DNA from 3 places in the Kosakonia oryzendophytica genome. Region 3 is predicted to be linked to each of the others. Evidence: predicted binding sites of a transcription regulator. Region 3 holds the regulator's gene; each other region holds the start of a gene.
The links. Region 3 encodes PurR, which represses purine synthesis genes. Its sites were predicted from a motif close to CANGCAAACGTTTGCNTG; they were not measured.
Positions count from the first base shown of each region.

Region 1: the regulator PurR is predicted to act here: its motif matches at 1,169-1,186, upstream of purE (5-(carboxyamino)imidazole ribonucleotide mutase).
Region 2: the regulator PurR is predicted to act here: its motif matches at 2,218-2,235, upstream of carA (glutamine-hydrolyzing carbamoyl-phosphate synthase small subunit).

Region 1 is NZ_CP115659.1:3,866,700-3,869,978, forward strand. It holds gene ppiB (peptidylprolyl isomerase B) at 1-401, shown strand, start outside; gene lpxH (UDP-2,3-diacylglucosamine diphosphatase) at 405-1,127, shown strand; gene purE (5-(carboxyamino)imidazole ribonucleotide mutase) at 1,258-1,767, shown strand; gene purK (5-(carboxyamino)imidazole ribonucleotide synthase) at 1,764-2,831, shown strand; gene O9K67_RS18765 (methionine ABC transporter permease) at 2,905-3,279, opposite strand, start outside.
Region 2 is NZ_CP115659.1:4,338,572-4,341,850, forward strand. It holds gene carB (carbamoyl-phosphate synthase large subunit) at 1-833, opposite strand, end outside; gene carA (glutamine-hydrolyzing carbamoyl-phosphate synthase small subunit) at 851-1,999, opposite strand; gene dapB (4-hydroxy-tetrahydrodipicolinate reductase) at 2,453-3,274, opposite strand.
Region 3 is NZ_CP115659.1:2,877,306-2,880,584, forward strand. It holds gene O9K67_RS13895 (MFS transporter) at 1-914, opposite strand, end outside; gene cydH (cytochrome bd-I oxidase subunit CydH) at 1,085-1,174, opposite strand; gene purR (HTH-type transcriptional repressor PurR) at 1,472-2,497, shown strand; partial or broken gene punR (DNA-binding transcriptional activator PunR) at 2,494-3,279, opposite strand, start outside.

The sequences.
Region 1 (3,279 bases), 990 kb from region 3:
GTGAAGGTTTCTACAACAACACGATTTTCCACCGTGTTATTAATGGCTTTATGATCCAGGGTGGCGGTTTTGAACCGGGCATGCATCAGAAAGCCACAAAAGACACCATTAAAAACGAAGCCAACAATGGCCTGAAAAACACCCGCGGTACGCTGGCAATGGCGCGTACTCAGGCACCGCACTCCGCCACCGCGCAGTTCTTCATCAACGTGGTCGACAACGACTTCCTGAACTTCAGCGGCGAAAGCCTGCAAGGTTGGGGCTACTGCGTGTTTGCTGAAGTGGTTGAAGGCATGGACGTTGTAGACAAAATCAAAGCGGTCGCTACCGGTCGCAGCGGTATGCATCAGGACGTACCAAAAGAAGACGTGCTCATTGAAAGCGTGACCGTTAGCGAGTAATTCGTGGCGACACTCTTTATCGCAGATTTACACCTGCAAACAGAAGAACCGGCGATCACCGCCGGTTTTCTGCGTTTTCTGGCGGGAGAAGCACGTAAGGCGGATGCGCTCTATATCCTGGGCGATCTGTTTGAAGCCTGGATTGGCGACGACGACCCAACCCCACTACACCAGCAGATCGCGCAGGCGATTAAATCCCTCGTCGACAGCGGTGTGCCCTGCTACTTCATCCACGGCAACCGTGATTTTTTACTTGGTAAACGTTTTGCCCGTGCCAGCGGCATGCAACTCCTGCCGCAAGAACAGGTGCTGACGCTGTATGGCCGCAACGTGTTGATTATGCATGGCGATACGCTATGTACCGACGATGTGGGCTATCAGGCATTTCGCGCCAAAGTCCATCAGCCCTGGTTACAGGCGCTGTTTCTCGCCCTGCCGCTCTTTATCCGCCGCCGTATTGCCCGGAAAATGCGGGCTAACAGCCGCGCCGCTAATAGCAGCAAATCGCTGGAGATCATGGATGTTAATCCGCAGACGGTCGTCGGGACAATGGAAAAACACCGCGTTCAGTGGCTAATCCATGGTCATACTCATCGTCCGTACATTCATACCCTGACGGCAAATAACGCGCCGGCGTTTCGCGCGGTATTAGGTGCCTGGCACAGCGAAGGGTCAATGGTGCGGGTGAGCGAGAGTGACGTGGAGTTGATCCCTTTTCCTTTCTGATTTTGGCTGCGTAGCACGGCGATAGATCCGCGAAACATCGCCACGCAACCGTTTTCCTTGTCCGTTTTACATGCTATTCTCTGTGCCCTCTTATGTAGTCTGAAGCACACCCACAGGAGTTTTGAGACGCATGTCTTCAAGCAACCAACCGGCGCGCATCGCCATTGTTATGGGCTCGAAAAGCGACTGGGCAACCATGCAGTTCGCCGCAGAAATCCTCGATACCCTGAACGTCCCGCACCATGTTGAAATCGTCTCTGCACACCGCACCCCGGATAAACTGTTCAGCTTCGCCGAAAACGCGGAGAACAACGGTTATCAGGTGATCATTGCCGGCGCTGGCGGCGCAGCGCATCTGCCGGGAATGATCGCGGCAAAAACACTGGTGCCCGTGCTGGGTGTGCCGGTACAAAGCGCGGCGTTAAGCGGCGTGGACAGCCTCTACTCCATCGTACAAATGCCGCGCGGCATTCCGGTGGGCACGCTGGCGATTGGTAAAGCAGGCGCAGCCAATGCCGCCCTGCTGGCAGCGCAGATTCTGGCGCAGCACGACGCCGCGCTGCATCAGCGTCTGGCGGACTGGCGTAACGCACAGACTGATGAGGTGCTGGATAACCCGGACCCGCGAGGTGCGGCATGAAACAGGTCTGCGTATTAGGTAATGGTCAGCTCGGGCGCATGTTACGCCAGGCGGGCGAACCGCTCAGTATTGCGGTCTGGCCCGTCGGGCTGGATGCCGATCCGCAAGCGGTACCCTTTCAGCACAGCGTGATTACAGCGGAAATCGAGCGCTGGCCGGAAACGGCCCTGACCCGAGAACTGGAACGCCACCCGGCGTTCGTCAACCGTGATGTATTTCCGGTGATTGCCGACCGCCTCACGCAAAAACAACTCTTCGATAAACTCTCGCTGGCGACAGCACCATGGCAGCTATTGGCAGAGAAAAGCGAATGGCCAGAGGTTTTCGCTCGCCTTGGTGAGCTGGCAATTGTAAAACGCCGCGTGGGCGGTTACGACGGTCGCGGGCAGTGGCGCTTACGTGCGGAAGAGACCGACCAGTTACCGGATGAATGCTATGGCGAGTGCATCGTCGAGCAGGGCATTCATTTCCTCGGTGAAGTGTCGCTGGTTGGCGCGCGCGCCCATGATGGTAGCACCGTGTTTTACCCGCTAACGCATAACCTGCATCAGGATGGGATCCTGCGCGCAAGCGTAGCATTCCCGCAGCCTAACGCAGCGCAGCAGCAACAGGCAGAAGCCATGCTGTCGGCGATTATGCATGAACTGAACTACGTCGGCGTGATGGCGATGGAGTGTTTTGTCACGCCAGCAGGTTTGTTGATCAATGAGCTGGCACCGCGCGTGCATAACAGCGGGCACTGGACGCAAAACGGCGCATCAATCAGTCAGTTTGAGCTGCATCTGCGCGCCGTGGTGGATTTACCGCTGCCGCCGCCGGTAGTCAATAGCCCTTCGGTGATGATCAATCTGATTGGCAGCGATCTGAACTACGACTGGCTGAAACTGCCGCTGGTGCATTTGCACTGGTACGACAAAGAGGTGCGGCCGGGGCGCAAAGTGGGTCACCTGAATCTGAATGATACCGATACCGCCCGCCTGAGCGCGACGCTGGAAGCGCTGGTTCCCCTGCTGCCACCGGAATACGCCAGCGGCATTGCCTGGGCACAGTCGATGCTGTCGTAACGGCGGGTTTGCTCATCCGGCAGAAATGCCCGCTGGCGTCTACGCTTAGCGGGCTTGCATGCAAAACGCAGTACTAATGGCGATCGCGTTTATCGGCGCGTTTTGCCAGCCAGTCTCCCAGCACCTGCACCACCTGAACCAGAATAATCAGCGCCACCACCGTGACGATCATCACCTGCGTTTCGTAGCGGTAATAGCCGTAGCGAATCGCCAGATCACCCACGCCACCACCGCCGACAATCCCCGCCATCGCCGAATAACCAATCAGGCTGACCAGCGTAATCGTCAGGCCACGCAGCAACCCGGCGCTGGCTTCCGGCAACAATACGGTGCAGATAATGCGTAACGGGCTGGCACCAAAAGCCTCCGCCGCTTCAATAATGCCTTTATCCACCTCGCGCAGCGCACTGTCTACCAGCCGGGCATAAAACGCTATCGCCGCCACTGA
Region 2 (3,279 bases), 1.5 Mb from region 3:
TCTACGCCGATTTCACGCAGTACCGCCATCGAAGCGTTACGCATGATTTGGTACTCTTTATCGGTGAGCGTTTGCGCTGGCGCAACGGTGATGGAGTCACCGGTGTGGATCCCCATGGCATCGAAGTTTTCAATCGAGCAGACGATGATGCAGTTGTCGTTCTTATCACGCACCACTTCCATCTCGTACTCTTTCCAGCCAATCAGCGACTCGTCAATCAGCAGCTCATTGGTTGGGGAAAGATCCAGGCCGCGGGCGCAAATTTCTTCAAACTCTTCGCGGTTATAAGCGATGCCGCCGCCGGTGCCGCCCATGGTAAAGGAAGGACGGATAATGCACGGATAGCCGACATCTGCCGCCACCGCCAGCGCTTCATCCATTGTGTGCGCAATGCCGGAACGGGCAGTATCGAGACCGATTTTCTTCATCGCAATATCAAAGCGACGGCGATCTTCTGCTTTATCAATTGCATCGGCAGTCGCGCCAATCATGGTCACGCCAAACTCTTCCAGTACGCCCTGGCGCTCCAGCTCCAACGCGCAGTTCAGCGCAGTCTGGCCGCCCATGGTCGGCAGGACAGCGTCCGGACGCTCTTTTTCGATGATTTTGCGCACCACTTCCCAGTGGATAGGCTCAATATAGGTGGCATCCGCCATCTCCGGGTCCGTCATAATGGTCGCCGGGTTGGAGTTCACCAGGATCACGCGGTAGCCCTCTTCACGCAGGGCTTTACAGGCCTGCGCGCCAGAGTAGTCAAACTCACACGCCTGGCCGATAACAATCGGACCTGCGCCAAGGATCAGGATGCTTTTTATATCTGTACGTTTTGGCATGGCTCTTGTTCTCCTGATTATTTGGCGGTGTTGCGGTATTGCTCAATTAACTCGATAAAATGGTCGAACAGCGGCGCGGCATCGTGCGGCCCCGGGCTTGCTTCCGGATGCCCCTGGAAACTGAATGCCGGTTTGTCGGTGCGATGAATCCCCTGCAGCGTGCCATCGAACAGCGATTTATGCGTTACGCGCAGGTTAGCAGGCATAGAGGCTTCGTCGACGGCAAAACCGTGGTTCTGCGCGGTAATCATCACCGTGTTGTTATCGATATCTTTTACCGGGTGGTTACCGCCGTGGTGACCAAATTTCATTTTCACAGTTTTCGCACCGCTCGCCAGCGCCAGCAACTGATGGCCGAGACAGATGCCGAACACCGGAATCTCCGTCTCAAGGAACGTTTTAATCGCGTCGATAGCGTAGCCACACGGCGCCGGGTCACCAGGACCGTTAGACAGGAAAATCCCATCCGGATTGAGTTTCAGGACATCTGCGGCAGGCGTTTTCGCCGGAACCACCGTCAGGCGGCAGCCTCTGTCCACCAGCATGCGCAGGATGTTGCGTTTCGCACCGTAGTCATAAGCCACTACATGGAACGGCAATTCACTCTCTTTTTTTGCCTGCGGCAGGTCGCCCGCCAGTGTCCAGCTTCCTTGTGTCCAGCTGTAGGTTTCTGCGGTGGTCACTTCTTTCGCCAGATCCATACCGTTCAGGCCCGGGAAGGCTTTCGCTTTCTCCAGCGCCACAGCGGCATCAACATTGTCGCCTGCGATAATGCAGCCGTTTTGCGCACCTTTTTCGCGCAGCAAACGGGTCAGCTTACGGGTATCAATATCAGCAATGGCCACAATGTTATGGCGCTTCAGGTAAGAAGAGAGATCTTCGGTATTGCGGAAGTTGCTGGCAATCAGCGGCAGGTCACGAATGACAAGGCCTTGCGCATGTACCTGAGAGGATTCTTCGTCAGCGGAATTGGTGCCAACATTACCGATATGGGGATAAGTAAGAGTGACGATTTGGCGGGAATAGGAAGGATCAGTGAGGATTTCTTGATAACCGGTCATTGAAGTATTGAAAACGACTTCCCCAACCGCCGTGCCCGTTGCCCCTATGGCCCGACCGTGAAACTGGGTTCCGTCTTCCAGAACCAATAGCGCTGACTTAATCAAAACATCCTCCAGAGAATATTCACTCACTTTATTTGCATATTAATTCAAATGCAGATGATGAATCAATGCAAATTTGCTGGCCGTGGATTTTTGGCAAACGGCGGCATTCTGGAGAGATGTCGGTTAAAAGTCAACTTATCTCGCATATTTTTCTTATTCTTTTACGCCACTGCCTTTGTTTACTGGCTTTAACAGACAAAAAGATCAGATAAACCGTCCAGGAAAACGCTTGCGCCGCAAGAAAATTGCTTACGGGTTGTGCCATAACGTAAAAAGTAGACCAGATGGTCAAAATTTACAATTATGAAACAAAAAATACGGGGAAGATTGATAATTTTAGATGACTCTTGGCAAAATCACCTTGAAAGTGAAAAAATAAAAGGGCAATAAAATATTGCCCTTTGCAATCAAGTCACTATGACTGCAACAACCACATCACGATGGGTAATAAACTTACAAATTATTGAGATCAAGCACGTCTCGCATATCAAAAAGGCCCTTATTTTTTCCTTTCAGCCACAAAGCGGAGCGCACTGCGCCATTAGCGAACGTCATGCGGCTTGAAGCTTTATGCGTAATCTCGACACGTTCGCCAAGATCGGCGAACATTGCCGTATGTTCGCCGACGATATCGCCTGCACGCACGGTCGCAAAACCAATTGTGCCTGGAACACGTTCGCCGGTGTGACCTTCGCGGGAGTACACGGCGCACTCTTTTAAATCTTTATTCAGTGCCTGCGCAATCGCTTCGCCCATTGCCAGCGCGGTACCTGACGGGGCATCGACTTTGTAACGATGATGGGCTTCAACGATTTCGATATCGGTATAGTTGCCCATCACTTTTGCTGCTTTCTCCAGTAGCTTCAGCATGACGTTTACGCCTACGCTGAAGTTCGCGGCAAAAACAATCCCTATTTCCTGCGCAGCATCAGCGATTGCCTGCTTACCTGCATCATCAAACCCGGTGGTACCGATGACCATGCCTTTGCCATGCTGACGGCAGAAAGCGAGATGGTTCAGCGTTCCTTCCGGACGAGTGAAGTCGATAAACACATCAAAATCATCTTTTACCGCCTCAAGGCTACTCTGTATGGCTACGCCTGTTTTAGCCACACCGGCCAGTTCGCCCGCGTCGCTGCCTAACAGGGAAGATCCCTCGCGCTCCAGCGCGGCGCCAAGCTCCACGCCTTCCATTCCCAGTGCCGCCTGAATCAGCTGACGGCCCATACGCCCGCCAGCGCCCGCGATGGCTACGCGGATTGGTGCATCATGCATAGTTG
Region 3 (3,279 bases):
AAAGTCGCTGCGCCCCAGACCACCATACTGATAGCCGCGCCGATCGCGCTTTGTGCAAGAAACGGGATAGCCAGCATGATGGCAATCAACAGCACCAAAAAGCCTTTAAGTGTTCCGGTCACAGAACGGTCCGCCAGTTTACCGCCAAGATAGTTGCCGATGGAGAACCCAACGCCAATCAGCACCAGCATTGCCGTAATAAAGACAGGCGTCGCATCTGTGATGGTCCGCAGAACCGGTGAAATGTAGGTATACAGCGTGAACATCGCCCCTGCCCCTAATACTGTGGTCAGCAGTGCAGACAAGACCTGCGGGCGCATCAGCACCGCCAGCTCTTTACGCACCTCAGGGCGTTCTCCGGTGCCGCCTTTCGGCAGTGAGAAGAACAGACTCAGCATGGCGACAATGCCCAGTGCCGCAGTTGCCATAAACGACATGCGCCAGCCAATGGTTTCACCCAGCCAGGTCGCAGCCGGCACCCCACCGATATTGGCGATGGTTAGCCCCATAAACATGGTGGCGACGGCGCTGGCTTGTTTTTCTTTGGCAACAACGCTTGCAGCAACCACCGATCCCAGGCCAAAGAATGCCCCGTGATTGAGACTGGTGACGATACGCGCCAGCATCAGGGTGGCGTAATTCGGTGCAATCGCCGACAACACATTACCCAGCGTAAAAATCGCCATCAAAAAAATCAGCGCGTTGCGTCTGCCGCGATGAGAAAGCAGTAAGGTCATTAACGGCGCACCGACCATTACGCCGACAGCATAGGCGCTAATCAGCATCCCCGCCGCCGGGATAGAAACGTCAACGCCGCGGGCAATCACCGGCAGTAATCCCATCGGGGAGAACTCGGTCGTACCGATGCCAAAGGCGCCAATCGCCAGGGCAAGCAAAGGGAAATTCATTTTCATAAACTGACTCCGGAAAAGCCGTGTCGATTCGGGACACTGTCGCAGAAGTCAAAAGTATGACATCAATCACAAAAAACAGCAGTTAGCGGAATGACAAAAGAGTATTGCAAAATTGATAACAATGGCGGGGATGAAAACGGAGGGGGAACCCGGTTCCCCCTCGCGCAGAATCAATGCAGTGCAGCAGTCAGGGCGCCGAAAACGATCAGACCCAGCACGATGACGGTAGTGAACAGTGAATACTTCAGGTCGGTGCTCATCAATTTTCTCCGTTTTAATTTCCACACAAAAAGTGAGATAGCGCATTTTTGCACAAATAAACGTAAAAATCTTGCAGGAATTAGCGTGTCAGATGTTTTATCACTTCCCCTTTTGCTCAAGATCAGACAAAATTCGACGCTAAATTTATTAGCGTACCGGCCATTGACTCCCCTCCTGACGTCCAGTGTCTTTTTCCCGGCGTACCGCACCCCCATTCATGGGTACAGGGTGATTGAAGGCAAACGTTTACCTTATGTATTATCAGGAGCTTGAGATATGGTCTGGAGTGACATCTGATGGCAACGATCAAAGACGTAGCGAAGCGAGCAAACGTTTCCACCACAACCGTATCACACGTAATTAACAAAACACGTTTTGTCGCCGAAGAGACGCGCAATGCTGTGTGGGCGGCGATCAAAGAGCTGCATTATTCACCGAGCGCCGTGGCGCGCAGCCTGAAGGTGAATCACACCAAATCGATCGGCCTGCTGGCCACCAGCAGCGAAGCAGCCTACTTTGCCGAAATCATTGAGGCTGTTGAGAAGAAGTGCTTCCAGAAAGGCTACACCCTGATTCTTGGTAATGCCTGGAATAACCTGGAAAAACAGCGCGCTTACTTGTCGATGATGGCGCAAAAGCGTGTTGATGGTCTGCTGGTAATGTGTTCCGAGTATCCGGAATCCCTACTGAGCATGCTGGAAGAGTATCGCCATATCCCGATGGTCGTTATGGACTGGGGCGAAGCCAAAGCCGACTTTACTGACACGGTGATCGATAACGCCTTTGAAGGCGGTTATATGGCCGGGCGTTATCTGATCGAACGCGGCCACCGCGATATCGGTGTGATCCCGGGTCCGCTTGAGCGCAACACCGGCGCGGGCCGTCTCGCCGGCTTTATGAAAGCAATGGAAGAAGCCACCATTTCCGTACCGGAAAGCTGGATTGTCCAGGGCGACTTTGAACCTGAGTCTGGTTATCGCGCCATGCAGCAGATCCTTGCACAGACGCATCGCCCGACAGCCGTTTTCTGCGGCGGCGATATTATGGCCATGGGTGCGCTGTGTGCGGCCGACGAGATGGGATTACGCGTCCCACAGGATATTTCGGTGATCGGGTATGACAATGTGCGTAACTCCCGCTTCTTCACGCCGTCACTGACCACAATACACCAGCCGAAAGATTCGCTGGGTGAAACTGCGTTTACCATGCTGCTTGACCGTATTGTGAATAAACGCGAAGAGTCGCAATCCATTGAAGTGCATCCGCGTCTGATCGAGCGTCGCTCAGTCGCCGATGGTCCGTTCCGCGACTACCGCCGTTAATCCCCTTTTGCGGGAGCCCTTATTCCGGCTCCCGCAACCATTCCCGATTCAGCGTTTCACTGTCCCCCAGGTACTCAAGAAGCCAGTTCAGTGCAGGTGATGCCTCGTTCTGCTGCCACGTCAGGCAACAAGCGGCATCTGGGAAGGGATTTTCCAGCTCCAGCGCCACCCACTCCCCGCGATCGAGCCAGGGCCTGGCAAAATGCGCCGGGACCATTCCCACGCACAACCCGGCAGACAGACAGGCTTCGGATGATTTCCAGTCCGGTACTATCACGCGTTTCTGGTTATCCAGCAGCCAGGTAATGCGCTTTGGTAACGAGCGTGATGTATCTTCCTGTATCAGTGAGGGCCAGTTACGCAACGTCTCATCACTTAATGGGCCCGGCAGCGCCGCCAGCGGATGCCGACAGGAAACCACACACTTCCAGCTCAGCATTCCCATATCGCGAAAAGCATAGCGCCCACCGACCGGGATAGCCTGCGTTGCACCAATAGCCAGTTCAACACGCCCGTCGGCCAGTGCATCCCAGACGCCGTTAAACACTTCCTGATAAACCTGGAGTTCCACATCGCTAAAGTGACGATAAAAATCGACGATCAGCTGTCGTGTGCGTTCGGGTCTGACAATGTTGTCCACCGCAATCGCCAGTTGCCCGCGCCAGCCATTCGCAATCTGCTGGCACTGTTGACGGGTGACCTGCATTTTTTTGATAACAGAACGCCCTTCTTTCAAAAACCAGACGCCAGCGGGCGTTAACTCCACATCGCGGTGACGCCGT